One region of the Terribacillus sp. JSM ZJ617 genome, then DNA from elsewhere that is predicted to be linked to it. Evidence: predicted binding sites of a transcription regulator. Region 1 holds the regulator's gene; each other region holds the start of a gene.
What was found. The regulator Rex, encoded in region 1, represses fermentation and respiration genes when NADH is low (regulators of the CRP and FNR family bind a similar motif). The targets are predictions, from matches to a motif close to TTGTGAAATATTTCACAA.
Positions count from the first base shown of each region.

Region 2: a site for Rex is predicted at 3,287-3,304, ahead of qoxA (cytochrome aa3 quinol oxidase subunit II). Genes of this name have one in related genera too.
Region 3: a site for Rex is predicted at 4,699-4,716, ahead of ACH6C1_RS14795 (helical membrane plugin domain-containing protein). Genes of this name have one in related genera too.
Region 4: a site for Rex is predicted at 4,205-4,222, ahead of ACH6C1_RS02810 (anion permease). Genes of this name have one in related genera too.

Region 1 covers NZ_JBISEQ010000005.1:2,448-10,113, forward strand. The annotation lists gene rimI (ribosomal protein S18-alanine N-acetyltransferase) at 1-194, shown strand, start outside; gene tsaD (tRNA (adenosine(37)-N6)-threonylcarbamoyltransferase complex transferase subunit TsaD) at 191-1,198, shown strand; gene ACH6C1_RS15440 (ABC-F family ATP-binding cassette domain-containing protein) at 1,395-3,350, opposite strand; gene ACH6C1_RS15445 (redox-sensing transcriptional repressor Rex) at 3,790-4,416, shown strand; gene ACH6C1_RS15450 (ABC transporter ATP-binding protein) at 4,555-5,280, shown strand; gene ACH6C1_RS15455 (ABC transporter permease) at 5,277-6,023, shown strand; gene ACH6C1_RS15460 (hypothetical protein) at 6,283-6,474, opposite strand; gene ACH6C1_RS15465 (universal stress protein) at 6,649-7,071, shown strand; gene ACH6C1_RS15470 (MDR family MFS transporter) at 7,115-7,666, shown strand, end outside.
Region 2 covers NZ_JBISEQ010000001.1:1,132,260-1,139,925, forward strand. The annotation lists gene ACH6C1_RS05595 (methyl-accepting chemotaxis protein) at 1-992, shown strand, start outside; gene ACH6C1_RS05600 (MFS transporter) at 1,225-2,409, shown strand; gene ACH6C1_RS05605 (GNAT family N-acetyltransferase) at 2,474-3,034, shown strand; gene qoxA (cytochrome aa3 quinol oxidase subunit II) at 3,398-4,432, shown strand; gene qoxB (cytochrome aa3 quinol oxidase subunit I) at 4,453-6,402, shown strand; gene qoxC (cytochrome aa3 quinol oxidase subunit III) at 6,419-7,030, shown strand; gene qoxD (cytochrome aa3 quinol oxidase subunit IV) at 7,032-7,352, shown strand; gene ACH6C1_RS05630 (acyl-CoA dehydrogenase family protein) at 7,444-7,666, shown strand, end outside.
Region 3 covers NZ_JBISEQ010000004.1:246,430-254,095, reverse strand. The annotation lists gene ACH6C1_RS14825 (Gfo/Idh/MocA family protein) at 1-114, shown strand, start outside; gene ACH6C1_RS14820 (TRAP transporter substrate-binding protein) at 176-1,186, shown strand; gene ACH6C1_RS14815 (TRAP transporter small permease) at 1,207-1,698, shown strand; gene ACH6C1_RS14810 (TRAP transporter large permease) at 1,695-3,005, shown strand; gene ACH6C1_RS14805 (transporter) at 3,042-3,518, opposite strand; gene ACH6C1_RS14800 (DUF1206 domain-containing protein) at 3,650-4,504, shown strand; gene ACH6C1_RS14795 (helical membrane plugin domain-containing protein) at 4,775-5,191, shown strand; gene ACH6C1_RS14790 (NAD(P)/FAD-dependent oxidoreductase) at 5,223-6,401, shown strand; gene ACH6C1_RS14785 (potassium channel family protein) at 6,521-7,555, shown strand.
Region 4 covers NZ_JBISEQ010000001.1:568,442-576,107, forward strand. The annotation lists gene ACH6C1_RS02800 (MFS transporter) at 1-32, opposite strand, end outside; gene helD (RNA polymerase recycling motor HelD) at 267-2,579, shown strand; gene ACH6C1_RS02810 (anion permease) at 2,619-4,052, opposite strand; gene ACH6C1_RS02815 (NAD(P)-dependent oxidoreductase) at 4,358-5,218, opposite strand; gene ACH6C1_RS02820 (LLM class flavin-dependent oxidoreductase) at 5,322-6,320, shown strand; SAM riboswitch class I at 6,384-6,496, shown strand; gene ACH6C1_RS02825 (LLM class flavin-dependent oxidoreductase) at 6,601-7,620, shown strand.

The sequences.
Region 1 (7,666 bases):
GTGAGAAGCTATTTGCTCATGTGATGGAACAGGCAATACTTGCAGGGGCTTATCGTTTATCTCTTGAGGTACGTGTATCTAATATACCGGCACAGTATTTATATAGGAAATTTGGTTTAGTACCAGGCGGTATCCGAAAAAACTATTATACAGACAATCAGGAAGACGCGATTGTAATGTGGGTGAATTTATGAAAACATCAGAACTTATCTTAGCTATAGAAACAAGCTGTGATGAAACAGCCGCAGCAGTCATCGAAGGAGGCAGGATCATCAGATCCAATATTGTTGCTTCCCAAATCGAAAGTCATAAGCGTTTTGGCGGTGTTGTTCCGGAAATTGCGTCAAGGCACCATGTGGAACAGATTACGCTCGTCATTGAAGAGGCTATCGAGCAAGCTGGAATCCAGAAAGAAGAATTGGATGCTATTGCTGTGACTCAGGGACCTGGTCTTATCGGCGCATTGCTTGTCGGGGTGAATGCCGCCAAAGCGCTGGCATTCTCCATCGGCAAACCGCTGATTGGCGTCCACCACATAGCAGGACATATCTATGCCAACCGTTTGGAGCAGGAGTTCGAGTTCCCGCTGCTGGCATTGGTGGTTTCTGGCGGTCATACAGAGCTTGTTCTTATGAAAGAACATGGCAGCTTTGAAGTAATCGGGGAGACCCGTGACGATGCAGCTGGTGAGGCTTATGACAAGGTAGCCAGGACATTGAAGCTGCCTTATCCAGGAGGCCCACGCATTGATAAGCTGGCAGCAGAAGGCGAGCAATCGATCGATTTCCCTCGTGCCTGGCTCGAGCCGGAGAGCTATGATTTCAGCTTTTCAGGTTTGAAGTCTGCGGTCATCAACACATTGCATAATGCTAAGCAAAAAGGACAAACGTTGGAGCCAGCAGATGTCGCCGCAAGCTTCCAAGCCAGCGTAGTGGATGTGCTTGTAGGGAAGACGATCCGAGCGGCCGAAGCATTTGGCGCTAAGCAAGTTATTGTTGCAGGTGGTGTTGCTGCTAATAGAGGTCTGCGCGCTTCTTTGGAAGAAGTGTTTGCGGACAAGCAAGCTGATCTGCTTATCCCGCCGCTTGCTTTATGCACGGATAACGCAGCCATGATTGGTGCAGCTGCATCCATTCTTTATCAGCAAGAGAAATTCGCTGATCTATCAATGAATGCAAAGGCATCCATGCCGTTATAATAAAAAGCATCGTTTTCATGAAGAAAACGATGCTTTTTTTATTCACATTATATATTCTGAATTGTGTATAACTTATTGAAACCCACTATTAGTACCAGGTAAAGAAGTGGATAAATCAGTGGGGAAACTCTGTGGATTCTGTGGATATTGTGTATAACCTTGTGTATATCCCATTAAATCAACAATGAAAACGCATTTAGTCTTGTGTATAACTTTCTTGTTCTTCGCTAAGTGTTTCCCATTCCTCCATCACTTCCAGAAGTGTTGCCTGAAGTTCTTCATTCTTTTCAGTGATTTCCTGGGCCTTCTGATAATCCTGGAAAATGTCCGGATCTGTGAGCAAAGTCTCATTGCTTTCAATCTCAGTCTCCAGTTCGGCTATCTTCTCTTCCAGCTCCGAAATGCGTCGTTCCCGTTTCCGTATTTCCCGCTTTACTGCCTTATCTTGATGATAAGAGGATTTGCTCTCCTGTGTAGCAGTTGTTTGCTTCGTTTCTGCAGCAGAAGCCTCCAGAGCAGCAATTTCCTGCTTCTCCTGTTTCTTTTCGATAAAATAATCATAGTTGCCCAAGTAGGATATAATCTGCTTGTCCGCCATTTCCAGTACTTGTGTGGAAACTTTATTCATGAAGTATCGGTCATGTGAGACAAAGAGTATAGTACCCGGATAGTCGGCTAATGCACTTTCCAATACTTCCTTGCTGTCTAAATCAAGGTGGTTGGTCGGTTCATCCATGATCAAGAGATTGGATTTCTGCATCATCAGCTTCGCAAGGGCAAGACGTGCTTTTTCACCCCCGCTTAGCGTGTTGACGACTTTGAGGACATCATCGCCAGTGAACAGGAAATTGCCGAGAATTGTGCGGATATCCTTTTCATCCATAAGTGGATACTCATCCCATAGCTCGGCAAGGACACTCTTCGAGGAATGCAATTCTGTCTGCTCCTGGTCGTAATAGCCGATGCTGACGCCTGTCCCAAGTTCCACATGACCGGACTTAGCAGGCAGCTTTCCAATGATAGTCTTGAGCAAAGTCGTCTTACCAGTTCCATTTGGTCCAGTAAGAGCAATGCGGTCTTGACGATTCATATGGAAGGTAACGTGTTCGAAGACAGGGGAGGTACTTTCCGGATACTGATAGGACAAGTCCTTTACCTTCAATACATCATTACCGCTCCGCCGATCAATATCAAATGTGAGTTTCGCAGAAGATGCATCATGAAGCGGCCGGTCGATTTTCTCCATCTTTTCCAGCTGTTTGCGTCTGCTTTGCGCGCGCTTTGTCGTTGTGGCACGTGCGATGTTCTTTTGGACGAATTCTTCCATCTTTTTAATTTCGGACTGCTGCTTCTCGTATTGCTTCAGCTCCCGCTCGAAATTGGCAGCTTTCTGTTCAAGATAGTTACTGTAATTTCCTTTATAACGAACAGAGTGATTATGAGCTATCTCAATGACGGTATTGACGGTTTTGTCGAGAAAGTAACGGTCGTGCGATACAACTACGACAGCACCCTGATAGCTGCTCAAATATCCTTCCAGCCAGTCCAAGGTAGAAATGTCCAAGTGGTTAGTCGGCTCATCCAGTATTAACACGTCCGGTTTCTGGAGAAGAAGCTTACCTAAAGCAAGTCGCGTCTTTTGACCGCCGCTTAATGAACCTATCGGTGTGGACAAGTCCTTATCTCCGAATCTCAAACCGTTCAGTACAGAACGGATATCTGCTTCATACTGATAGCCTCCGTTCAAGCGGAAGGCCTGCTGTTTAGTATCATAATTGGTTAGAAGCTGCTGGTAGGCAGTCTCGTCTGAAATAAGTTCAGGATCTCCCATCCTTGCTTCCAGACGGCGCAGCTCCTCCTCCTGCTGTATAAGATCTGCAAAGACAGTTTTCATTTCTTCCAGGATGCTTTTTTCAGACTCCAAGCCGGTATGCTGCTCCAAATACCCAAGAGTGGCATCCTTTGCTAAAAATACATTTCCTTCGTCATAGCTTAATTCCCCTGCAAGGATCTTCAGCAAGGTAGATTTTCCTGCACCGTTTCGTCCGACAATGGCTAATCGGTCCTGTGTTTGTACTTCCAGTTTTATATTGGATAAAATGACGTCTGCGCCAAATAGTTTCGTTATATTGTTCGCTTGCAATAAAATCATTCTGTTCACCTCATACTATCAGTGTATCCTATGTGACAAAACAGTAGCAAGCACCGAATTCCTGCGCTTTTCGCTTTCATGCGGATGGACATCAGAAATGAATTTGTTAAAATGGAGACAAGGTATGTCTTTGTGAATCTGTACAAGACTTTCCTTCTCAAATCTGTTAGAATAAGTTGTTAACTATAATCGTACTTTGTGAAAGTATCATATGTAACAATTCAAGGACGAAGCCGCAGGCAGCATCTGCAACTCCTTACAGATGCGAGAAAGGAACCTGTCTGCATCCATTATTCCATTATTTAGGAACAAGTGCTGATCATATACGAAAGAAGGTAACAGAACGAAAGCGTTCTAGTCCGATAGGCCTTTTTGATCAGCTGCATGGCTGCACGAAGTTCCCTTCTGGAAGCTGCAGGCTTTAGGAGGATAAATGAGCATGTATATGGACCAAAATAAAATACCAAAAGCTACGGCAAAGCGGCTGCCGCTTTATTATCGATTTCTCAACAGTCTGCATCTGCAGGGGAAGACAAGAGTCTCTTCAAAAGAACTCAGTGAATCGGTTAAAGTAGACTCAGCTACAATCCGCCGGGACTTTTCCTATTTCGGAGCACTTGGCAAAAAAGGCTATGGTTATAATGTAGAGTACTTGCTGAACTTCTTTCGGAAAACACTAGATCAAGATGAGATCACAAGAGTGGCGCTGATCGGGGTCGGTAATCTTGGAACAGCTTTTCTGAATTATAACTTTACGAAGAATAACAATACAAAAATAGAAATGGCTTTCGATACGGATCCAGGAAAAGTTGATCATAATATCGGTGGTGTCCCTGTATACCATATCGACGATCTGGAACAATATATCAGCAATGTTAGTGCAGCGATCCTGACGGTGCCAGCGCATGCTGCACAAGCAATCACCGATCGTCTTGTCGAGTGCGGTATTGCTGGAATCCTGAACTTTACGCCAGCGCGTATTGCGGTACCGAGCAATATTCGTGTTCACCATATCGACTTGGCTATTGAATTGCAGTCATTAGTTTATTTCTTGAAGCATTATTAATTCTAGCACCTCTCAAGCAGAGGTGCTTTTTCTTTAGAAAGACAAACTGGAATCAATTTATGTTTTTATCATATCATTCACGGCTAAATCAAGATCAGGCAGAGAAACTAGAAATGTAAGCTGAAGGGAAGTGTAAGCATGGAGCATCAAGAAGCCATCACATTAGAGAATGTGACGTATGAAACGGAGAAAAACCATATCATCCACGATATTACAGGTGCGTTCACAAAGGGGAAGATTACAGCAATAATCGGCCCATCAGGCGCAGGGAAAACGACACTTTTTCGATTATGCAATGGATTACTGTCACCCTCAGGCGGAAATATCCTGATCGATGGGAAGGAAATCATAACGTTTGATCCTGTGAGCTTACGCCGCCATGTTGGTGTTGTTCTCCAACAAGCAATCATGCTTGAAGGAAGCGTTCGTGATAATCTGGCATTGCCATTACAGCTCTCTGAAAAGGAGCTGTCTGATGATGAGGCAGAGCGGATGATACAGTTGGTAGGCTTGGAACCTGATATCTTGAATCAAAATAGCAGGGATTTATCAGGCGGACAGAAGCAGAAGGTCTCTATTGCTAGAACACTGCTGAATGAGCCGGGGATTTTACTGCTGGATGAAATCACCTCTTCCTTGGATCGAGTTTCTAGGCAGGATATTGAGAATCTGATGAAGCGGGTCAATAGAGAGAATGGAACGACGATCATCTGGATCACGCATAACTTGGAACAAGCAAAGACGGTTGCAGATGAAGTCTGGGTCATGATGAATGGCACTATTGCCGAAGCAGGACCGATTGCCATACTTGACCATCCAGAGAATGATGCCGTTAAGCACTTTGTCATGGAGGAGGAAAAATGAATGCACTTGCTTTGTTACTCACTCTGATATTTGTCCTTATCCCACTTTTCTTATCTAAGACATTACAACTGGGACTCGAAAAAGATACGGTCATTGCAACAGTACGTTCCATTATCCAGCTGTTTGCAGTTGGCTATGTACTGCAGTTTATCTTCGATTCCGGTAATATTCTTTATATTTTCCTGATGGTGGCGCTCATGATCGGTGCAGCAGTACAGAATGCAAGAAAAAAAGGTGCATCTATCAGGGGCATTACATGGAAACTGGTGCTTACATTCGTGGTAATCGAAGTACTGACACAAGGGATTCTTTTAGGACTCCAGATTACTCCTCCAACTGCACAATATATCATCCCATTAAGCGGAATGGTTATAGGGAATTCGATGGTGCTAGGTATTTTGTTTTTGAATCGCTTCACTTCTGAAGTGGCATCCAGAAGAGAGGAAACAGAGCTTATCCTTTCCTTAGGCGGCACACCGAAGCAAGCGATTCAACGCTCCCTGCTGGCATCCATTAAGGCAAGCACTATTCCCACGATAGAAAGCCAAAAAACGATCGGGCTAGTTCAGCTGCCAGGTATGATGAGCGGTCAAATCATTGCCGGAGCAGATCCGCTCCAGGCAGTTATGTTCCAGCTCCTGATTCTCTTCCTGCTGCTTACAACAGCCATTGTGACAAGTATCTTGCTAGGCTTCTTGTCGTATCCAACGAAGTTTAATGAACGGATGCAGGTTATTGATTAGAAAATACATGAAGTTGTCAATACCGCAAGAAAAGCCGCCTATATAAAAAGGACGGCTTTTCTTGTTCTACAATGGAAAAGGTTCAAACTCACTGCCAATTATAGTGCCATCATACACAAAACTGACCGTACTGCCATCCTGCCATACGCCGATCATAATTGTCTACTGCTCCATACAGAATCAGCGTGGCATCAAGGGCTTGATAGGAAGCTTCAGGACTCATTTCCTCTCGTTTGCATGTGTTGATGCATTTCAGTATTTAATCGATCCGCTCCTTATCTGTAACTGTCACAGATGATTTAATGGCTTCTGGAGCATACACCTCGATCTGTCCTATAGTATCTTCAATAAGTGCATCCTGCTTAAAAGGTTTGAAAGCAGCAAATATCCAGACAGTGACTCCGGTAAGCAAGAGAAAGATGATAAGGAAACGGATGGTCTTGGTAAGCAAGCAAAATCCCCCTAAAGTCTTTTCTTCATCATCTCACACTTTTCCAAAATGGAATTTAGTGTTATTGTTAATTTCATACAAATAAATTTCGGGTATCGAAGTATTAGCGACTCCTCGTTTGTTAGCGCTGTTTTAAGGGAAAAGCCTACTATAATAGTTGTAGGAGGCGCTAGTATGTATGAGAAAATCCTATTGGCTGTCGACGGTTCAGAGCACTCAATGAGAGCGACAGAAGAAGTAATTAAAATCTGTCAGGCCAGCACAGAGCCTGTACAGCTGGAAGTTACCCACGTCATACAAGATATAAAAAATAGCGAGATTGTGCTGCAGCAGGTAAAGCCGGATGATAGGAACCGGGACGGAGAACTTCGTATCCAGTCAAATGAAGCGGAACTGCAGAATGCGAATATTCCCTATACTCGTACCATCGAACGTGGAGATGCCGGTAGAACAATTGCCAATATGGCAAACAATGGTGGGTTTGACTTGGTTGTACTTGGAACAAGAGGTTTAAATGGCTTTCAGAAGCTTGTGGTTGGAAGTGTAAGTACAGAAGTGATCAAAAGAGCGAATTGCCCAGTGTTGGTCGTAAAATAGGAAGCGTTACCAACTGGAGTGAAACGCAAAAACAGTTGGGAGTATGCATGTGAGCAAACTAGAATCCAAGTGGTTGGTCGTTGTAGCTGTCCTTTTTGGGACTTTTACTGTTATTTTGAACAATAGTATGCTGAATCCGGCGCTGCCATCATTGATTTCTACATTCGATGCCAATGCTGTCAGTGTCGGCTGGATACTGACGATATTCATGGTTGCAATGGGGATGACGATGCCTGTTACCGGCTACCTTGGGGATCGGTTCGGGAAAAAAAGTATTTACTTATTGGGCCTTGTTGTATTCCTTGCAGGGTCCATCTTCGGTATTTTTTCCGGCAGTCTGCCATTTGTCATTACGGCGCGTTTTATTCAAGGAATCGGCGGTGGATTGATGATGCCGATATCAATGGCACTCATATTCCAGGCCTTCCCGAAGCAGGAGCGCGGACTTGCAGTCGGTGTATATGGTGTAGCGGCAATGGTAGCTCCAGCAATCGGCCCGACGATTGGCGGTGTGCTGATTGCTTACTTACCATGGCCGTTCCTATTCGCTTTTAATTTGCCGTTCGGTCTTCTCGGTTTACTGATGGCTAGTCGC
Region 2 (7,666 bases), on a different contig from region 1:
AAAGGGTTTTCTTGTTCGAGTGGTGGGTAAATCTAATAATCGGACTTATTTTGGCCGGGGGAAGCTTTACTTATGTTTTGCTATCCAATAAAGAAACAGAAGAAACAGCAGCTGAAGCTGCCGCAGAGATTCCATTTCCACAGGAGACAGCAGCGACGGTTGAGCCGGATGTAGAACCAGAAAGAGATTCGGCATCTGATAAGCTGGAACAGACAGGTGAAGCGCTGAATCAAATTGTAATCGCTTTAGAAGAAGTTACGATCGGTTCAGAGAATCAATCCCATGCTTCAGCTGAGTTAGCTGGAACAATGCAGAAGTTCGCTGAGAATGTCATGATGGTGGCGTTAAAAGGGGAAGAAGCCAAGCAGGTTGCTGGTGAGATGGATGCATTGACTAAAGAAGGTGCATCTCATATGGATGATTCCGTCAATCATATGGACACGATAACAAGCAAAATTACATTCTCCTATGAAAAAGTAATCGGCTTGAATGGGAAGACAGATCAAATCAGTGCATTGCTCCAGGCAATCAAGGATATTGCGGAACAGACGAATCTGCTTGCGCTGAATGCTGCCATCGAAGCGGCACGTGCAGGTGACCAGGGTCGCGGATTTGCAGTGGTGGCAGATGAAGTGCGCAAGCTTTCCGATCAAGTCCGTGTTGCTGTAACGGACATAACAGGTGTATTCCAAGCCATCCAGACAGAATCAAAGGAAGCTGTCGATGCTCTTGGTGCAGGAAAGGAAGCAGTTGTTGCCGGATCTGATAAGATCACAACGACCCAAAGCACGTTTGAACAGCTGCAAGCAGAGGTCACCATAACGAGCAATCAAATTGAAGCGATTTCAGCAGCTATGTATGAGGTTCTTGATAACACCCGCGGGGTAACTGACAGTATCAATAGCATCGTATCTGTCGCGGAACAGAATGCAGCAAGTATGCAGGAAGTGACTGCTATTACACAGGATATACAACAAAACTTCACAAAGTAATTCTAAAAGCGGCCAGCGGGTCGCTTTTTTTTATCCCAGCTGATTGCCCTCCTAGCTTTTAAATACTATTTACCTCCTGAAATTACCCCTTCTGCAAAGCGTTAAAACCTGTTAAATTATTTGGATGCGCTTCCTATAATTTTTTTGTTAAATGACCAGGTTATGGTTTGAATAGAGGGCTTTTCTGTTGTATCGTTAGCGGATATTATGTCAGAAAAAAGGAGGAGTTAACATGTCTCTAGCAGGCAGACAATTTAAACCTACGACAGTGATTGCCGTCTTGATGATTTGCGCTTTTTCCATCGGAACAACGGAATATGTTGTCACTGGCGTACTTACCCATATCGCGTCGGATCTCGGTGTGACAATTGCATCAGCGGGTCTTGTTGTCAGCATGTATGCACTTGGTGTGGCAATATTCGGTCCGCTTATGACAACCTTATCTGTCAAATTGCCAAGGAAGCCGATGCTGCTTCTGTTTATGCTGATCTTCATCATCAGTAATATTATTAGCGCGACAGCACCGAATTTTACAGTGCTGCTTGTTTCGCGTGTCGCTTCCGCTTTTATGCACGGTCCATTTTTCGCGCTCGCTTTTGTCATGGCAAGTGACCTTGTGGAACCGCGTAAACGTGTTCAGGCGATTGCCGCCGTCAATGGCGGACTTACTATAGCCATCATGATCGGTGTCCCATTCGGCGCTTATCTTGGCTCACTGATAGAATGGCGTCTCGTATTCTGGCTAATTGCAGTTCTCGGAGTGTTAGGATTAATCGGGCTGCTTATTTGTGCACCGAATACAAAGCCGGCAGAAACGCCGCGTATCAAGCAGGAGCTTAGTGTATTCAAACATAAACAGGTGCTGCTGACGATAGCTATCATCATCTTTGGCTACTCAGGTGTATTTACTGCCTACACGTTCATTGAACCGCTGCTGCGGTCGGTTACTGGCTTCGGAGGAGTCGGAATCATGATCAGTCTCTTCTTCTTCGGAATGGGGAGCGTAATTGGTAATTTTTCAACGCCGCGGCTAGCTGCTGGCAATGTGACTAGAACGTTAATCTATGTATTTGCAACGCTGACTGCCATTCTCCTATTGTTCCCGCTGGCAACACCATATGCGATCACTGCTGTTTTAATTATTGGCCTGTTTGGTGCCGGTGCTTTTGGAACAACCCCTTTATTGCAGTCAAAAATCGTTATGGCAGCAAAAGAGGGCCCGACAATTGCAGCAGCAGCAAGTGTGTCAGCATTCAATCTGGCGAATGCTGGCGGAGCTTATATAGGCGGACTTGTGCTGGATGCAAATCTTGGCTATACATGGCTTTCAGTTATCGGAGCCGGTATTTCTATCATTGGAATTCTATTATCCGCAATATCTTATCGAGAAGAGAAAAAGCAACCAGAAGCAGCCTGAATAGTATTGCAAGGTCCAATACCTTCCTTCATACTAGAATAAATTTCTAGGAGGGGGAGCAGCGATGAATCCAATATTAAGAGATTTCAAGACTACTATTGAGACAGAGCGTCTTATCATCAGGCAGCCTAAAATCGGTGATGGCAAAGCTATGAACGAAGCTATCAAAGCATCTCTGCCGGAGCTGCAGCGCTGGATGCCATTTGCGCAGGAACTGCCGACTCCGGAAGAAACGGAGGAAAATATCCGGCAGTCGGTCGCAAATTGGATCAATCGGACCAATCTGCGGATGCTCATTTTCCGTAAGGATACTGGAGAATTCATTGCATCCAGCGGTTTTCACGGGATAGATTGGGATGTTCCAAAAGTAGAAATCGGATATTGGATGGATACTCGCCATACCGGCCAGGGATTTATGACGGAAGCCGTTGAAGCTCAAACGGAGTATGCCTTTACAGAGCTTGGTGTCCGGCGGGTTCAGATACTATGCGATGAAGAAAACAGTGCAAGCCGGGCTGTTCCGGAACGGCTCGGCTATAAGCTGGAGGGGATACATTATTCTGACAGCCTGCATGTAGATGGTAAGACTGTTCGCAATACGGTGTATTACAGCAAAACCAGATAATGGCTGGTAAACCACAAATAGTTGCAGATTTACATGAAACGTTCAAATTTTGTTCACTACTTATTCTTATTCTCTCTTTTTGCCGGTGTTAGAATGAAAAATGAACTGTTTACTTACCAGGCAAGTCTGGTCTTTTTGGCTGCTTTGTATTACACTAGTTTCTGGATTGTTGTCAGACACTGTCTATTCGACAGTGTGATTGTGTGTTTCCAGCTGAGTTTCTGCTACTCCTGCGGGAATGCGGAAGTTTCATTGTGAAATACTTATCAAAACCCTATTATAGCGGATATGGTTGTTTTCCTATGCAGAGGGAAAACAAGCGTTTCTGTGAATTCAGGTAAAGAAAGGAAGGGAAGCAGGCGCATGCTTAAAAAATTGAAACCCTTAAGTCTTCTATTGTTCCTTGCCCTGCCGCTAATGCTCGCCGGCTGTTCTACACCGGAAGTGCTTGATCCGAAAGGACCAGTGGCAAGTCAGCAGAGTGACCTTATTATTCTATCAATCATCTTTATGCTTACAATCGTTGCGGTTGTATTCGTACTTTTGACGATTATCCTTGTCAAGTACAGAGAAAGAAAGGATCACGACAAGTACAGCCCTGAACTACACGGCAGCATGCTGCTCGAGACTATCTGGACGATCATCCCGATTATCATCGTAGTAATTTTGGCTGTCCCTACTGTCAGAACGATCTATTCACTGGAGGAAGCGCCTCAGCCTAAGACGGCTGAAGCAGCGCAAGAAGACCCTCTAGTAGTACATGCAACATCCATCAACTGGAAATGGGTATTCACCTATCCAGAAGAAGACATCGAAACAGTGAACTATCTGCATATTCCGATTCACCGTCCAGTGGAATTCAAATTGACATCTGCCGATTCCATGGCTGCTCTATGGATACCAAGCCTAGGTGGTCAGAAATATAACATGGCAGGCATGCAGACAACTCTTTATCTGCAAGCAGACCACGTTGGCACGTACGATGGGCGAAACGCTAACTTCACAGGTGAAGGCTTCAACGAACAACGATTCAAAGTCTACGCCGATGAAGAAGCTGATTACCAACAGTGGGTGGAAGACGTACAAAACTCCGCTCCAGAACTGACACAATACGAGTATGACAATCTTCTGATTCCTGGTGTCTACGATAAAACAGATGACGGAACAGCTGAATTCAATGGTACGCACTTGCAATGGATCGACCATTCAAAAAATGCGGACTACACATTGGAAGCATGGGATCGCTTAGGCTATGAGCCGAAGAATCCGCATGCGAAAGACAAATCTCAAAACATCTTGCCTGAAGACGAAATTCCGTACTATCAGCAAGACAATACTGTAGACAACTCGGATGAAGACATGGACTCTGAAGAACATGCACATGCGGGTCATGAGTAACAGAGAGAGGGGGAAGAGTTTTGGACTTAAAATGGAATGAGTTTATCATTACCGGCGATCCATTGATTCTGGGCGCACAGATCAGCATCTTGCTCGGTGGAATCGCCGTTGTAGCTGCCCTTACTTACTTTAAAAAATGGAGTTGGCTATGGAAAGAATGGCTGACTTCCGTTGACCATAAGAAACTGGGTATCATGTATATCCTTAGTGCCCTATTAATGCTTTTCCGCGGCGGTATCGATGGTTTGATGATCCGTACGCAGCTTGCGAAGCCAGGGATGGAATTCCTGGATCCGCAGCATTATAACGAGGTATTCTCGACACACGGTGTTATCATGATCCTTTTCATGGCGATGCCATTCTTGATCGGTTTGATCAACTACATCGTACCGTTGCAAATCGGTGCACGTGACGTTGCATTCCCGTACTTGAACAACTTGAGCTTCTGGACATTCTTTGTCGGTATGGCTCTATTCAATATTTCCTTCATCATCGGTGGTTCACCTGATGCCGGTTGGACTGGTTATACGCCGCTTGCGACGAATGAATTCAGCCCAGGCCCTGGTCAGAACTACTACTTGCTAGCAATCCAGATTGCTGGTATCGGTACATTGATGACAGGTATCAACTTCTTCGTTACCATCCTTAAGATGCGTACGAAAGGTATGACACTAATGAAAATGTCCATGTTCACTTGGACATCATTGATCACAATGCTGATCATCATCTTTGCATTCCCAGTGCTTACAGTTGCATTGGCTATGCAGACATTTGACCGTTTATTCGGTTCCGTGCTCTTCACCTTGCAAGGTGATGGTAACCCGATGCTTTGGGTCAACCTATTCTGGGTATGGGGTCACCCTGAAGTATATATCGTTATCCTTCCTGCGTTCGGGATCTTCTCTGAGATCATCTCGACATTTGCAAGAAAACAGCTATTCGCTTACAAAGCGATGGTTGTGTCCATTGTGACGATTTCTGTATTGAGCTTCCTTGTATGGGTTCACCACTTCTTCACAATGGGTAATAGTGCTGAAGCAAACAGTTTCTTCTCTATTACAACAATGGCTATCTCTATCCCGACCGGGGTTAAGATATTCAACTGGTTATTCACGATGTATCGAGGACGTATTACCTTTACGACTCCGATGCTTTGGTCCCTTGCTTTCATCCCGAACTTCGTAATTGGTGGGGTAACAGGGGTAATGCTTGCGATGGCAGCAGCTGACTATCAGTATCATAATACGTACTTCCTAGTATCTCACTTCCACTATGTGTTGATCTCGGGTACTGTATTTGCTTGTTTCGCAGGTTTGATTTACTGGTATCCAAAAATGTTCGGACATAAATTGAACGAAAAAATCGGTAAATGGGCTTTCTGGATTTTCGTTATCGGCTTCAACGTATGTTTCTTCCCTCAGTATTTCCTAGGGTTGGACGGTATGCCAAGACGTATTTCCACTTATTTGCCAGAAGATGGCTGGACAGGATTGAACATGATTTCCACAATCGGTGCGTTCCTGATGGGTCTTGCATTCCTCATCTTCGTATACAATATCTACTATAGTTGGAGATATTCACCAAGAGAGAAAACTGGTGACGCTTGGGGTCTTGGACGTAACTTGGAATGGGCGACTACATCGTCTATCCCACCGCATTACAACTTCGCTGTCCTTCCTGAAGTAACAGGTCTTGATCCTTACTGGGATATGAAGGAAAAAGGTCTTGATCAACAGAAGAACACGGATTATAAACCAATTCACATGCCTAGTAACTCATCTACACCGGCAATCATGTCTGCATTGATGGGTATGGCAGCATTCGGGCTTGTATTCCATTGGTACTGGATCGGAATCGTAGGTGCTGTCGGTATCTTCATCACTATGATTGTTCGTTCATTCGATTACAATGATGGTTACTATGTCAGCGTGGAAGAAATAAAAGAAACAGAAGCGAAAGCGAATAAATAAAGGAGGTTGTGAAGAAATGGCACATGATCACAATGTGAACCCCAACGCGCCATTGGAATACCAATCAGAAGCCGGCCGGTTGAACATCACCGGTTTCTGGACCTTCCTTGGTGCAGAGATCGCTTTGTTCTCGACACTATTCGCGTCTTATTTCGCGTTACAATCACGTGTAGGCGACGGACCAACATCCATCGAGATGTTCGAAGCCGGCCTAGTCATGATTATGACAATGCTGCTTCTTACAAGTAGCTTCACTTGCGGACTCGCGATTCACGAAATGCGTGCGAACAATGTAAAAGGTGTTATTGGCTGGATGATCATTACACTTATCCTAGGTGCAGGATTCATCGGCTATGAGCTATACGAATTCGTACATTATGTACACGAAGGTGTTACACTGGGAACTAGTGCACACTGGTCTATGTTCTTTATCTTGCTTGGTACACACGGTCTACACGTATCGATCGGTATCGGCTGGATCATTCTTCTTCTGATCCAACTAGCAAGAAGAGGGCTTACACCAAAAACGGCATCAAAGGTCTTTATCTCTAGTCTCTATTGGCACTTCTTAGATGTTGTGTGGATCTTTATCTTCACATGCGTTTACTTGATGGGGATGGTGAATTAATATGAGTCAACAAACGAAAAAAGGACATTTCCCTTGGAAGCACATCATCGGATTTTTGATCTCAATCGCGTTGACACTTGTAGCCTTCGCAACAGCGCTATGGACAGACTGGTCATCAACAACGATTTTCATCATCATCTTGATTTTCGCTGTGATTCAGGCTGCCTTGCAGCTCGTTATGTTCATGCACATGACGGAAGGAGAAGACGGCGGTTTGATTTCCGGGAATACACTTTTCGGATTCTTCATCGCTATCGTTATCATCGTCGGCACATACTGGCTGATGACTTCCGGTCACATGCACATGGGTATGAGTATGTAACACATAAAACCCGCTCACCTGAGCGGGTTTTTTTGTATTCTTTTTTTCTTTTCACTAAAATAGAGAAGATAGATGAGGAGGTTCGTTCGGCATGATAATTGCAAATGATGAACATATTCTTTTAAAAGCGAAACAAGTAGCGAAAGTGGCAAAAGAATTCAAACGGCTTGGTGATGAACAGGCGCAGCTCAGTTCACAAGTGGTAGATGCTTTTCGAACGACAGCGTATACATTGCTTACTGTACCGAAAGCTCAAGGAGGAGACGGAGCAAATCTGCATGATTTCTTAATGGCTCAGGAGATAGTTGCCGCCG
Region 3 (7,666 bases), on a different contig from region 1:
ACGATGAATGCATGTTTTATGAGTGGTAAACTGCCTTATGAATTACAGATACCTTGGAGCAAGCCAGCTAAAAAGGCTGATGTGATCCTGACACTCCAGAAGGGGAGCGTCTGATCACACCCAGTCGAATGCTGATGTTTGTAAGCGCTTTATAATACCTTGTGGAGGGTGAAACATGAATCGAGCGAAAACGACGTGGCTAATTCTTGCTGTTTTGCTGCTTGGAATAGGTGTGCTGATGGTTGTCGCTCCTGCTACAGATGCTGCGGGCCAGGAGACGAGGAAGCTGACGATGGGGCACATCCATAACCCGAATAGTCCGGTTTATGCGAGTCTGGAGGAATTCAGCGGGGAGCTGGAGAAGCGCACTGACGGTGTGCTGACAACGGATATTTATACCGAAGGCGGTCTTGGTGACGAGAGGGTAATGCTGGAGCTTGTCCAGAATGGAGTAGTCGACATGGCTAAAGTAAATGGCGGTGTACTGGAGAGCTTCTATTCCGATTTCTCCGTCTTCAGTTTGCCATATGTATTTGAGGATGATGAGCATTTTAAACGAGTTATGGCATCCGATATTGTAAAAGACCTTTATGAAGAACTGGAATCCATTGGTCTGCATGGTATCGCTTATTACGATGCAGGGGCAAGGAGTTTCTATACAGCAGACACGCCGATTCAGAAGCCAGAAGACCTGCATGGACTGAAAATACGTACGATGACGAATACAACATCAATCCGGACGATGGAGCTGCTGGGAGCGTCCCCTACACCGCTTCCTGCGCCGGAAGTCTATACAGGGCTGCAGCAGGGTGTCATAGACGGAGCGGAGAGCAGTCCGATTGCCCTTACGGATGCGAACCATGGCGAGGTAGCCAAATACTTTTCTTACGACGAACATACGCGAATTCCTGATTTCCTCATTATGAGTGAGAAGACGTGGAAAAGTCTGAGCCCGGAGCAGCAGCAGGCTGTCGAGGAATCAGCAGCGATCTCTTCGGAAAATCATAATGCGCGCTGGGACCAGCTGATCGAAGAAAGCATCAAGAAAGCAGAGGATGAGATGGGTGTTACCTTCAATGAGCTTGATCAGGAGCCATTCAAGGAACTGGTGCAGCCGCTGATCGAAGAAAGGCGGGAAGATCCGGAAATAGCGAAAGTGCTGGATGACATCGCGGCGTTACAGTAAACGAAAAGGAGCTGAACGAGGTGGAAAAAGTTCGGAATTGGGTTGATAGATGTATTTTGCTCGTGACGTGTACGCTGACTGTCTTCTTGGTCGCAGGTGCAATATGGCAGGTATTCACTCGATTTGTCCTGCAAAATCCGAGCGTGTTCACAGAAGAGGTGCTTCGGTTTTCCTTCATCTGGGTCGGGTTGCTTGGAGCCAGTTATGCTTTTGGAGTGAAAGAACATATCGCGCTGACGTTCCTAATGTCCAAATGGAAACATGCAAAGGACAAAAAAGCTGCCGAGTTGATCATAGAAGTGACGGTGCTGGTGTTTATGGTAGTTGTCTTTATTATCGGGGGGACACAGCTGATGCTTGCCTCGATGACACAGACTTCACCAGTCCTTGGGCTCCCGATGGGCTACGTATATGCCGCACTGCCGCTGTCTGGCTTGCTGAGTGTTTATTATATAGTCACGAATCGATTAATGGCAAGCAGGGAAGCCGCTAGAGGGAGGGACGCAGCATGACGAGTGTCGTTCTTGCAGGTATCGTCTTATTCGGGTTATTTTTTCTCTTGATTTTCTTCGGTGTTCCGATTGCAATCAGCATTGGCTTGTCGTCGTTGGCAGCTGGAGCTATGCTGCTGCCATTTGATGAGATTTTAATGGTCGTTTCACAGCAGTTTGTCGCTGGCATCGATAGCTTTGTCCTGTTATCCCTTGTCTTCTTTACATTGGCTGGAAGTATCATGAATACGGGCGGAATCGCTTTGCGTTTGATCAATTTGGCCAAGCTTTTGGCGGGGCGCCTTCCAGGTTCCTTGGCTCACACAAACGTCATCGGAAACACTCTTTTCGGAGCCTTATCTGGTTCTGCTATTGCATCAGCTGCAACGATGGGGAAAATCATGGCGCCTATGCAGAAGAAAGAAGGCTATGATCCATCTTATTCTGCAGCAGTCAACGTAGCTTCCGCACCGGCTGGTTTGATCATTCCGCCAAGCGGTACGCCGATTTTATACTCTGTTCTAAGTGGCGGTACGTCGATTGGCGCATTGTTCATTGCGGGTTATTTGCCTGGTATTTTGATGTCTGTCTTGATTATGGTGACGGCTTACATAGTTGCAAAAAGACAGGGATATACGGTATCTGAACCAATCCGCTTCTCTCAGGCTGCCAAAGTTATCCTGGATGCTATTCCGAGTTTGATGCTGATTGTGGTCGTCATCGGAGGAATTTCTTTTGGGGTCTTTACGGCAACAGAGGGAGCGGCTGTAGCAATCCTGTACGCTCTGGTGCTTAGCATGATCTATCGCAGCTTGAAATGGAAGGATATCCCGGTGATTCTTCGTGATACAGTCATGTTCTCCGGCGTCATCCTTCTGTTAATTGGAGCATCAGGGGCTATGTCTTGGATTCTGTCATATTCCAAGCTGCCGCAGATGCTTTCATCTGGGATACTTGATTTCAGTGGTAATGCAGCCGTGCTGATGCTGATTATTGTTCTGATTCTATTGCTTGTCGGCACTTTCATGGATATCGCTCCTGCATTGCTGATTTTTACACCAATCCTGCTGCCCGTTGCTCTGGAATTCGGTGTGGATCCAGTCCATTTTGGGACAATTATGTCGATGGGACTTGCTATCGGTACGATTACACCACCGGTGGGAACGGTACTCTTTATTGGATCCAAGGTTGGCAATGTTACAGTGGAACAAATGACAAAACCATTACTGCTGTTCTACATTCCTGTGTTCGTTGCTTTCCTTGCAGTAGCCTATATTCCGGCACTGAGTCTATGGCTGCCTGAGCTTATGGGTGTACTCAATAAATAAGAACAGGCCTTCCCGCAGGAAGGCCTGTTTTTTTGCTTAAAAGCAACTAAATGCTGCAACTCGTCTGAGGTCAATGCCAAAGAACTGCCAACGGAACTGCTGCGGACGCCAGCGGAAGCCGGCAATCGAAGTACGGCCGACAAATACTGGGTAGTACCAGAAGCGCTGGCCGTTCTCAAGCTGCATATACGTGTAACGGAAGAGACAGAAACGGATTCCGCCCGGATCTATAGCAAAGGCAGAAGGACCACCACTTCCGCCTACTGGCTGCAGCTGCGGAATTTGAGATGGAGGAGGTCCAGGAGGTCCAAACTGCCCCTGCTGTCCTCCGCCTTGACCGCCAGCTCCCGGAGGGGGGGCGAATGGAAATCCGCCTTGCCCGCCGCCGAACCCAGGACCACCGAATCCAGATCCGCCTGAGCCAGGGCCGCCGGGACCGCCAAAACCAGGTCCGCCTGGAAATTGTATTTGTCGTTGCTGCTCTTGTTTGTCATCATTTTCGTAATACATCATCATTCTCCCTTCTTGCTTCTTCTTCATCGTATGTAGGCACCTGTGCAAGGGTAGCTTGCCTAACCTATTTTTACCGGTTTCTCTTCTGCACGGCATGGGTATAGCTTTTAAAACAGGAGAGGAAGACGACTATGGCCGATAAAACAGAAGCTAAACAAAAGGCAAAGGATACAAAGGAAGAAACAAAGCCATGGATTCGGAGGTTTGGACGAATCGGTTATATGTCTCAGGGGATAGTCTATGCCCTCATCGGTGTTCTTGCACTCTTAGCTGCGCTTCACGTGGGAGGAGATACGACTGACACAGGTGGTATGCTGCAAAAACTGGCGGGTATGCCCTTTGGAAATGTTTTGTTATGGCTGATCGGAATAGGATTAATCGGGTATGTATGCTGGGATGCGATACTAGCCATCAAGGATCCGAATAAAGAAGGAAACGGAAACCGTACAAAAGGTATCATTATTCGCATAGGCTATGGCGTCAGTACGGTCATATATGCGAGTATTGCATTTAATGCGCTCCGTTTTGCTGCCACGAATCAAGGAAGCGGCGGAGGGAGCGAGCAATCCCTGACAGCAAAGCTACTTTCATATCCCTTCGGACAGTGGCTGGTTGCAGCAGTCGGACTTATTATCATCGGATACGGCGTCTATGAATTTTTCAGTGGCGTGTCTGGAAGCTTTATGAATCGATTCAAGACAGCTGAAATGAATAAGCACCAAAAACGTGCTGCCCGCCAAGCAGGCCGCATCGGTTTGGTAAGCAGAGGCATTGTTTTCGGCGTAGTTGGATTCTTCTTCGTCCTTACAGCTATTCAGTCTGATCCAGATGAAGCGAAAGGACTGGATGGAGCGCTGGCAGAAGTTTCACAGCAGCCATACGGACGCTGGCTCCTTGCAATTGTATCAGTTGGGTTCATTCTGTTCGGGGTGTATAGTATCATTCGAGGCCGGTATGAGAGCATGAGCTTCGGGAAGAATGCATAATAATTTTAATATTTTTCTGGAATAGGGGAAAGCTACGTAAGCAAAAGAGTGTAAGGGCTTTTATTATGTCTTTTTTTCGATTATATAATAGGAAATGAAAAAAATCATTAACGTGTGTGAAATAACTTTTGACAAGATCTCCAAGTAGGAGTAAAGTTGTAGGTGGATATTTTGAGCAATTTGTGAACGTACAGTTGTGAACAAATTCACAACAAAGTATAATGTTTACGTATAAATATAATGCATTACCATAGCAAAGGAGAATACGTTATGTCAGAAACAAACGAAAGTGTTAGCCAGAGCCAACAGGACCTAGCTGCGCAATTGCTAAAACCTGAAGTGCAAGAATCATTGACTTCTTTGATTGAACAGCTTCCAAAAATCAATGAACTTGTGAACGCTTTGACTGCTTCTTACGACTTCGCACAAGCTGTAGCAACAGATGATGTGTTGAAATCCGATACAGTTAATGCAATTACAGAAGTGCTTCATCCAGTGACAGATTCTGTGAAAACAGTTGCCCAAACTGCGATTGAAGCTAAAGACCGTGCAGAAACAAGCAACGAAACAATCGGCCTTTTTGGTCTGCTTCGTCTGATGAAGGATCCACAAGCACAAAAGATGTTCCGTTTTGTTCAGAGCTATCTTGAAGTAGCGAACGAAAAAGAAAGACAAAAACAAAAATAAGAGCTTATAAGGTAAGGACGGAGGATTAAGTATGGCAAAGAATATCGTTATTTTAGGCGCCGGTTACGGCGGAGTCTTAGCCGCTCAAACCGTACGTAAGTATTACAGCAAAGCGCAAGCAAATGTAACGCTTATCAATAAAACACCTACACACCAAATCATCACTGAGCTTCACCGTCTTGCAGCGGGCAGCATCTCCGAGCAAGCAGTGGCAATGCCAGTTGAGAAGCTTTTGAAAGGTTTGGATGTAGACTTCAAAGTAGCAACAGTGGAAAGCTTCAATGTCGACAAGAAGGAAGTAGTTCTTGCTGGCGGAAATACACTTTCTTACGATGCTTTGGTAGTAGGTCTTGGAAGTAAGACTGCTTACTTCGGTATCCCTGGATTGGAAGAAAACAGCCTTGTTTTGAAATCAGCAGATGATGCAAACAAAGTGTATAACCAAATCCAAGATAAAATTAAAGCATATGCAGCATCTAAAAATCCTGCAGACGCGACTATCCTTATCGGTGGCGGCGGTCTGACTGGTGTTGAGCTAGTCGGCGAAATCGCGGACAAGCTAGCTTCTTACTGCTTGCCTCACGGTGTGGATCCAAAAGAAATCAAGCTTCAGCTTGTTGAAGCCGGTCCGAAGATCCTTCCGATGCTTCCACAGCATCTAATCGATCGTGCGCAGTCCAGCTTGGAAAAACGCGGCGTAGAATTCTTGCTTGGCTTGCCTGTAACGAACGTAGTAGGCAATGTCGTGGAATTGAAAGATGGTCAGAAAATCGAAACAAATACATTTGTATGGACAGGCGGCGTACAAGCGCTTCCAATGGTAGCTGAATCTGGATTGGAAACAGATCGCGGCCGTGCGACTGTGAACAACTTCCTTCAGTCTAAGAGCCACCAAGATGTATTCGTTGTCGGTGACAGTGCTGTATACTTCGGTGAAGACGGTCGCCCTTGGCCTCCAACAGCACAGATCGCTTGGCAAATGGGCGAGCTAGTAGGATATAACCTATTCGCTTACCTTGAAGGCAAAACAATGGAAAACTTCAGCCCGATCAACTCCGGTACACTTGCGAGCCTTGGCCGCAGGGATGCTGTAGCATTCATCGGTGCGAACCAAACACCATTGAAAGGTCTTCCTGCTACAATGATGAAAGAAGCAAGTAACATCCGCTACTTGACTCACGTAAAAGGACTATTCAGCCTAGCTTACTAAACATAAACATATCGAAAGCACCTCCCCATCGGAGGTGCTTTTTTGTATGTTGCGAAATGTAAGATATCAGTCATTTTTCTTATTTTTCCAGTTATAATGGAAGTCTAGGAGGAGAGACTATGCTAATTTTCATTCGTTTATGGAAGAGCATCACTGGGTTCAATTTTCTGGCAATAGCTTTGGCGTCTGTCCTTGTCGTGCTGATAGGAACCGTCGGTATTCATGTAATCGAGAAAGATAATTTCCCATCTTTGTTCGATGGATTCTGGTGGACGATGACAACTGTAACCACAGTCGGATATGGAGATTTTTATCCAGAGACGGTACCCGGAAGACTGCTTGGAATCTTTTTGTTCTTATTCGGAATCGGCGTAATTGGTGTATTGATCGGAAAGATTGTAGACGGTGCCTCAGCTTATAATCGCATGCAAAGGGAGGGGAAATTGATGATCAAAAGGAAAGGGCATTATATTTATATCGGTTGGTCAAAAAAGGTGAAGAGATCAATTGAGGAAGTGCTGGCAAGTGAAGAAAATGCCTTTATTGTTGTTGTTGATGATAGGAAAGAGCATCCATTCGATCATGAACAAGTTGCTTTTGTACAAGGAGATCCATCTGATGAAACGACTTTGATACAAGCAAATCTCCTGGAAGCTGCACGCGTTGCTGTGTTCTCAGATCCTGAACTGGAATCTACACTATTAGCAGATGCTAAAACACTTCTGATAGCTTCAGCGGTCGAAGGGCTTTCCAAAAAAGAAAATACGAATATACATACTGTTGTAGAAATCAATAATGAAACACATATTCCTAAGTTTGAGCATATATCCATTGACGATTTTATTCTATCCAATGACTCCGTTTCCCTTTTGATGGCCAAGGCTGTGATGGCGCCGGGAACATCAAATCTCTTCCGTCAGCTATTGAGCAAACAGTACGGGACGAATATTTTTGAGATACACCCTGCCTCTGTTTGGAAAACATATCAAGATGCGCAGGAAGCGCTGACGAGAGAAGGGATGGTCCTGCTATGTATCAATCAGGATATGAACTACCTAAGTAAAAGAGAAACCTCCCTTCAATCTGAAGACAGGCTGTATATCCTGGCAAGCGATGAAACTTACGAAAAGTTCTCACAACGTGTTGTACAGTAGCTCCTCACATGATATTATAGAAAAAATTTACAAGTGATGATGCGGAATAGTACAGCATGGACGCTCCTTTTACAGAGAATCCCTGTAATGCTGAAAAGGGTGAAGGAGTTC
Region 4 (7,666 bases), on a different contig from region 1:
AGATTACGCTTTGCGAGCTGTTCGTCCGTCATGAATGAAAAACACTTCTTTCGCGTTAATATTTCGATTCCCTAACTAATTATACACACGAATAGAAAGGATATGCAAAAGGATAGCTTGGAAATGACAGGATAGAGAAAAATTGCAGGGGAACAATGAACATGATAAAATAGAGGATGTTCTGCTAATATAACATAATTTAGCAAACCATTTAAAATTATACATCATTTATATATAAATGTCAATTGTTTTGGAGGGACGCCGCTATGACCGAAGATGAAAAGGATTTGAAGGACGAACAAGCCCGTGTGGCCCGTGTCCAGGAGACGATCGAAAAGAAGCGTGAAAAAACGGCAGGCATGATACAAGGTCTGCGGGAGAAAGTAATTGATCTTCGGAAAAACTTCTGGGAGGATGTGACCGTAAACCTGGATGAACCGGATGATGTGAACGAAACACAAGCCAGCTTGAAGCAGCAAGCAGAGCTTCTAGGGGAGCGGGAACGAACGCATCAGCAGATTCACAATGAAGTGAAGACGCTGGATCGGCTGCAGCGCAACCCTTATTTTGGTCGTATCGACTTCCGGGAAGAGGGTGCTGATCAAGACGAAGAAATCTATGTAGGCTTAGCGAGTCTGATGGATGAGAAGGAAGAGGATTTCCTTATTTATGATTGGCGTGCACCAATCTCCAGTATGTACTATGACTTCTCTCCTGGTGGTGCTTCGTATGAAACGATAGAAGGCAAGATTCAGGGTGATATGACACTCAAACGTCAATTCATCATCCGGAATGGCAAGCTTGTAGCCTTGTTCGATACTGGAGTGACGATAGGAGACAGTCTGCTGCAGTATGTTTTGGGCGGTAATGCCAGTACAGAGATGAAAAGTATTGTTGCCACGATTCAAAAGGAACAAAATCAAATCATCCGTAATGAATCAGCAGCTAATCTGATCGTACAAGGTGCGGCAGGCAGCGGGAAAACATCAGCAGCACTGCAGCGTGTTGCTTACCTGCTATACCATTATCGTGACCGCATTACGGCTGAGAATATTGTACTGCTGTCGCCGAACCCGCTGTTCAATAGCTATGTTTCCAATGTCCTGCCGGAGCTTGGCGAAGATAATATGAGGCAAGCCACCTTCTATGCCCATATGGATGCCCAGCTGGAAGGCAGAGAAACGATCGAAACACCATTTGAACAGATGGAGTATATGCTGCTTGCTTCCAGTGAGGAAAAAGAGCAGCGGCTGGCTGGAATCCAGTATAAAGCAAGCCTTGATTTTAAACAGTATATCGATGACAAGCTGGATGAATTCAAGCGCGCCGGCCTTATATTCAAGGACGTCAGCTTCCGCAAGCAGCGTATAGTGAGCAAACAGGAGATTCAATCTTATTTCTACAGCCTATCCAACACTTTGCCGATTTCGAACCGAGCAGAGCTGACGGCAGCTTGGATCGTAGAAAAGCTGCAGCTTTGGGGTGATTGGGAGACAAGGAAAGATTGGGTCCGGGAAGAAGTGGAGCTGATGGAGAAGGAAGACTATGTCGAGGCCTTTTCCGAGCTTCAAAAGAAAGACCGCACAGAAACAGATGATTTTGAGGAAAACAAACAGGAAGAAGAAATCCTTCGCAAATGGGTTGTAGAACGAAAGCTTCGCCCGTTGATCAAGAAAGTGCGCAAGCATGCCTTCATCAATGTGAAAAAATCCTATTTACGTATGCTGACAGCTGAAAGACGTCCGGAAATGCCAGCATCATGGACGGAACTATATGAAACAACCAAGCAAAATCTCATCCGCAAGTACATGAGCTGGGAAGATGTGACGCCGTTTGTCTATTTCCGTGATAAAGTGCTTGGTGACCGTTCGGATAAAACCATCCGTTATGTGCTTATTGATGAAGCACAGGATTATTCTGCTTTCCAATTCGCTTACTTACAGCAGGCGTTCCCTAATGCTAGGATGACATTGCTTGGGGATATCAATCAGGCCATTCAGGCGCATGCGCTGACAGGGGAGAATGTGCTTTCCGGTAACACAGTTGACAGCCATCGGATCGAGCTATGGCGCAGCTACCGTTCAACGAGGCAGATTGTTGATTTTACAAAGGAGCTTTTGGATCATGCAAAGCGAATCCAGCCATTCAACCGTGATGGAGATCTTCCGACGCTGACGAAAACAGCTGATGATACAGAGAGACGGAAGCTGGTCTTGGTGAAAATCCACTCCTTGAAGGAAGCAGGTTATGAGACGATTGCTGTTATCGCCAAAACTAGTAAAGAAAGCAAAGAAGCGCATAACTGGATCAAGGATGAAATGGAAGCAGATTTGATTACAGAGACAACTTCCCAGTATAAAAAAGGGTTATCGGTCATTCCTGCATATTTAGCCAAAGGTATCGAATTCGATGCTGTCATTCTGTACGATGTCTCAGATGAGGCGTATGGCCATGAATCAGAACGTACCTTGCTTTATACAGCATGTACACGCGCGATGCATGAATTGCATATGTACAGCATTGGTAACTTGAGTCCGTTTATTGAAGCAGCAGATGCAGCTACTTATACAAGCAATTAAAAAAACAGGAATCCACGAAGGATTCCTGTTTTTATTTATTTACCATAGACCAATCAGTTTCCACCAAAGTCCGCCGATACCGATCCAGACGACAAGATGGATGATGGAGATGAGGAAGCCAAGTCCCCACCATTTTTGCTGAGTGACGAAGCCTGCTCCGAAGAATACAGGTGCAGGACCGCTGCCGTAGTGTGTCAAACAGCCGAACAAGTTGCTGAAGAAAGCTAACAGTAGGGCTGACAATAATGGCGGCGCGCCGGCAGCCACAACTACTGAAAGAAAGGCTGCGTACATAGCGCTGACGTGTGCTGTGTTACTCGCAAAGAAATAGTGGGAGTAGAAGTACACGATAGCTAATATGAGCAAAGCGACAGGCCAGGAAAGTGTACTTACGACATTTCCCATAATGTCACTGAACCAAGGGACAAGGCCAAGTTCGTTCAAGTAATTTGCCATCATGACAAGTACAGCGAACCATACAAGTGTGTCCCATGCACCTTGTTCCTGCTTGATATCAGACCAAGTCAAAACTTCAGTCAGCAATAGTACGACTAGTCCGATGAAAGCTGCAGTCGTAGAGCCGATTCCGAAGCTCTCACCAAAGATCCACAATACGAGCAGCAATAAGAATACGCCGATCATATACCATTCAGAACGCTTCAGTTTACCCATGCTTTGCAATTTTTCTGTTGCCATTTCAGTCGCCTTCGGTGTCTCCTTGATTTCAGGAGGATACAGCTTGAAGATGACGAATGGAATAACGATCAAACTGATGATACCAGGAACGATGGAAGCGAGAATCCAGCTGCCCCAAGAGATGGATTGGCCAGTGACGCTCTCTGCAGCACTAGCTGCCAATGGGTTTGCTGCCATTGCTGTCAGAAACATTGCGGAAGTAATCCCGTTTCCCTGATAGGAAGCAAAAGTCAGGAAGGAACCGATTTTGCGCTCCGTACCATCACCGCTTTTAGAGCCATATGAGTTTGATAACGACTGGATGATCGGGAAAATGATACCGCCGGCACGAGCTGTATTGGATGGCATAGCCGGTGACAGAATCAAGTCACTGCCAATCAACGAGTAAGACAAGCCTAAAGTCTTCTTACCGAATAGACGTACGAACAAATAGGCAATTCTGGATCCGAGGCCGGTTTTGATGAAACCTCTGGAAATAAAGAATGCAATGACGATGAGCCAGATTGTACTGTTCTGGAAGCCGCTCAGCGCTTCTTCTAATCCAAGTGTCTTCGTCAAAACGATAGCCGTCAGCGAAAGGATGGCGACACTGCCCATTGGCATCGGTTTAATGATCAGACCGATGATCGTAGCAACGAAGATAGCGAATAAATGCCATGCTTCTGCTTTAACACCATCTGGTGAAGGGACGAACCAAAGAATTACGCCGATCAATACAGTGATCAGGAGCGGAATCCACTTGACCTCCCGTTTTGGTTTGTTAGATGAATCAGCCATGATGAAGACTCCTTTTAAAAGTAATTAAATTAATAAAACCATAATTATATTAGCATAAAAATATTGATATGAAAGTATTCTGACCAGTCATAGCATGCCTTTATCTGATTTAAAAAATTTAATAAATTGATCAGATGATAATGATTATAATTTGGTGAAAATATGCAAAAAAATTACTTCACACAAATTAAGTATCTCAGAGCTTGATACCCTGTGCCTCTTGTTAATATGCCAATGTTAATTAAAAAAATAAATGAGAATAAAAAAAGAATCCGAAAAAATTCGGATTCTTTGTCTGATTCGTCTCAATCTCTTGCTAAAAGTGCATAAACGGCAGCGACATCCTGTTTGCCATAACCATTTTTCTTCGCTAATGCATACAGTTCTTTCACACTGTTTGTCATTGGAAGAGGAGCGCCTGCTTCATAAGCTGTTTCGGAAATCTGCTGCAAGTCCTTGTAAGCATGCTCCAGAGGGAATTGCGGTTCAAAGTTCTGCTGGAGAATCGTATCCCTTTTGCCTGCTTGAATATCGCTTGTAACAGGAAGGGCAAGCAATACATCCATCAGATGCTCTTTATCAAGGCCGACTGCTTCGCCGAAGCTGATTGCTTCAGATAGACCAGTCAAGGATTGAACAAGCAGCATATTCACTGCCAGCTTAGTAGCTGAGCCATTCCCATTGGCGCCCATATGCTGGATGCTTTGTCCCATTTTCTCAAGCAGAGGAGTGACCTCCTTGACATCTTGGTCGTCTCCGCCGACAAGGAAGTGCAGTTTACCTTGCTGTGCCGGTGCCTTTGAACCAGATACAGGAGCATCAACAAAACGGATATGGTGCGCACGAGCGGCTTCTGCCATCTCTTTTGTGAACGCTGGCTTAACAGTACTGACATCCACCCATAAACTGTTTTCCTGCATCCCGCTGAAAAGCCCATCTTCTCCGTAAGCAACTGCTTGAACAGCTGCAGGATCTGTCAGCATCGTAAATACGATATCAGCTTGTTCTCCGACTTTCCGGGGGGAATCTGCCCAGACAGCACCTTTGTCCAATAGTGCTTGAGCTTTTTCTTTTGTACGATTATAGACAACTAACTGTTCGCCCTTTTCGAGCAGATTAGCTGCCATGTTTTGACCCATGATTCCTAATCCGATAAATCCAATCATATGAGCACCATCCTTTTTATTCAGTCAATTCTAGCATACAGAAAAACGGATTGTTTTTAAAAGTCTTTCGCACAGGATATGATACAAAGAAGGAGTGGATAGTATGAAGCTTAGTATATTGGATCAATCCCGAATCAAAGAAGACGGTAATGCAACAGAGGCATTGGAGGAAACAGTGCGGCTGGCCGAACTTGCAGATCAACTTGGCTATGTGCGTTTCTGGGTGTCCGAGCATCACGCCGGCAGCCTCGCCCATAGCAGTCCAGAGCTTCTGATGGGGCATCTTGCTGCTAAAACATCCCGTATCCGTATCGGCTCAGGCGGTGTTATGCTGCCTCATTATAGTGCGTATAAAGTTGCTGAAAATGCAAGATTGCTCGAAGCGCTTCATCCAGGAAGAATCGACCTTGGTATCGGGCGTGCGCCAGGAGGAATGCCGGCAGCGAAAAGAGCGCTGCAAGAGCATAGAGCTGTGCCGGAGGATTGGTATGATCGGCAGATACGCGATTTGCTTCATTATTTGAATATAAGAAAAGAAGAAAAGCATCGGTTCGGGGACTTGGTAGCGATGCCGAGCATTGGCACCGCCCCATCTGTCTGGCTGCTGGGCGGCAGCGCTGGCAGTGCAGGTCTTGCTGCATATCATGGAATCGGATTCGCTTATGCCCAATTCATACGGGGAGACAAGGATGCGGCAGTGCTGGATGTGTATCAGAAATCCTTCCGGAAAGGGAAGCAGCAGCCGCAAATGATGGTCAGTCTGTTTTTGTTCTGTGCAGAGACGACAGAAGCTGCAGAAGCACTGGCAAAGAGCCATGAGGTTGCATCGCTGCTTCAGGAACAAGGAAGGCCCGTCAAAGGGATGCTGCGTCCGGATACAGCAGCAGATTATAAAATGTCTCCTTATGAAAAGGAGCGTCTTGAGGACAATCGTCCAACCATGGTAATCGGAACACCAGCTGAGGTGCTGCAGCAGCTTGGAGAGCTGGAAGACTACTACGGCGGGGAGATTGAGTTCATGCTCACCAGTCCTGTTTATGAAGAAAAAGCAAGACAGGATGGGTTCCGCCTTTTGATGGAGGCGTACATGCAGCAGGCATAGCAGTTGTTCTGTTTGAATCTGACACTGCAAATCTGGTATAGTAGGAAGTACAATTCATAAGAAATCTTATAACGAGTGGCGGAGGGAAAGGCCCGATGAAGCCCGGCAACCCACTGCAGGAGGGCAGTCCTGCAGGAAGGTGCTACGACCTGCAGCGAAAAGCTGCGTGATAAGATGACGACGGCTGCAATACAGAGCTTCTTCCTCATCGAAGAAGCTTTTTTAGTAGAATCGATGTGTCGTTCGGTAGGATTTCCTATGTGCAAAAGGAGTAATAACAATGAAATATGCATACTGGCAGCCAGTTTCAAGCAGCTGGCTGCGTCATGTGGAGGATGGTGGACCGCTAAGTTTGTCAGATGTGCAGGAAACGGCGCATCTGGCGGAGGATTTAGGGTTCGATGCCGTCTTTCTTCCAGATACCTACCTATACCAAGGGAAAAATGCCGATCAGCAGCTTAACTTTTGGGAAGCAGCTGGTGCTATTGCGGAAGCAACCGATAGACTGCACATCATGGCAGCAGTCCGGCCGAGCATTGATCAGCCCGTGGAAGCCGCGAGACAAGCAGTAATGATTGATCAGGTAAGTAATAGCCGTTTTTCCTTGGCAGTTGTTTCTTTCTTGCGCGAAGAGGAACAAAAGCGCCAAGATGGCGATATAGCGGGATCAGAGGATTTCTATATGCAAACCGAGGAATTTTTCGAAGTGCTGCGCGGAGTTTGGACAGCTGGCAATTACACCTATGATGGTTTGTACTATCAAGTTCAGCACGTCGATTATTTACCAGCTGGCAAGAGCAAAGAGATCTCGCCATTATACGCAGGCGGCGAGAGTGACTATTTACGACAGACAATTGCCGAGACATGCGATGCCTATGTAATGAAGGGCGGTACTGTACAGGAAGTGGCCAGTATGATCGCTGATATGCAGATCCGCCGTGAAGCAGCCGGCAAGTCTCCGTTTACCGAATTCGGCATGACAGCTTATGTCATTTGCCGCGAAACGGAGGAAGAAGCTTACCAGGAATGGGAAAGAATTACCGGTGCGGATTACGAATCATATGTAACAGAGGAAGAGCTGGCACAAAAAAGCAAGATCAGCGATGATGCTGTTTCTGCAAGGGGCTTGCGGCCGCATCTGGTTGGGACGCCGATGCAAATTGCGCAGCGGATACTTGCCTACGAGCATGCCGGCGTCAGTCTTCTGCTGCTTCAATTTTCGCCGCACAAGCAGGAAATGGAACGTTTTACCAAGGAAATCATGCCATTAGTCGAGGAAATGCGCGATAACTCGATCTGATTGGAAATATACGGTAGACAAGCCTGGCGATATCGCTTACATTAGA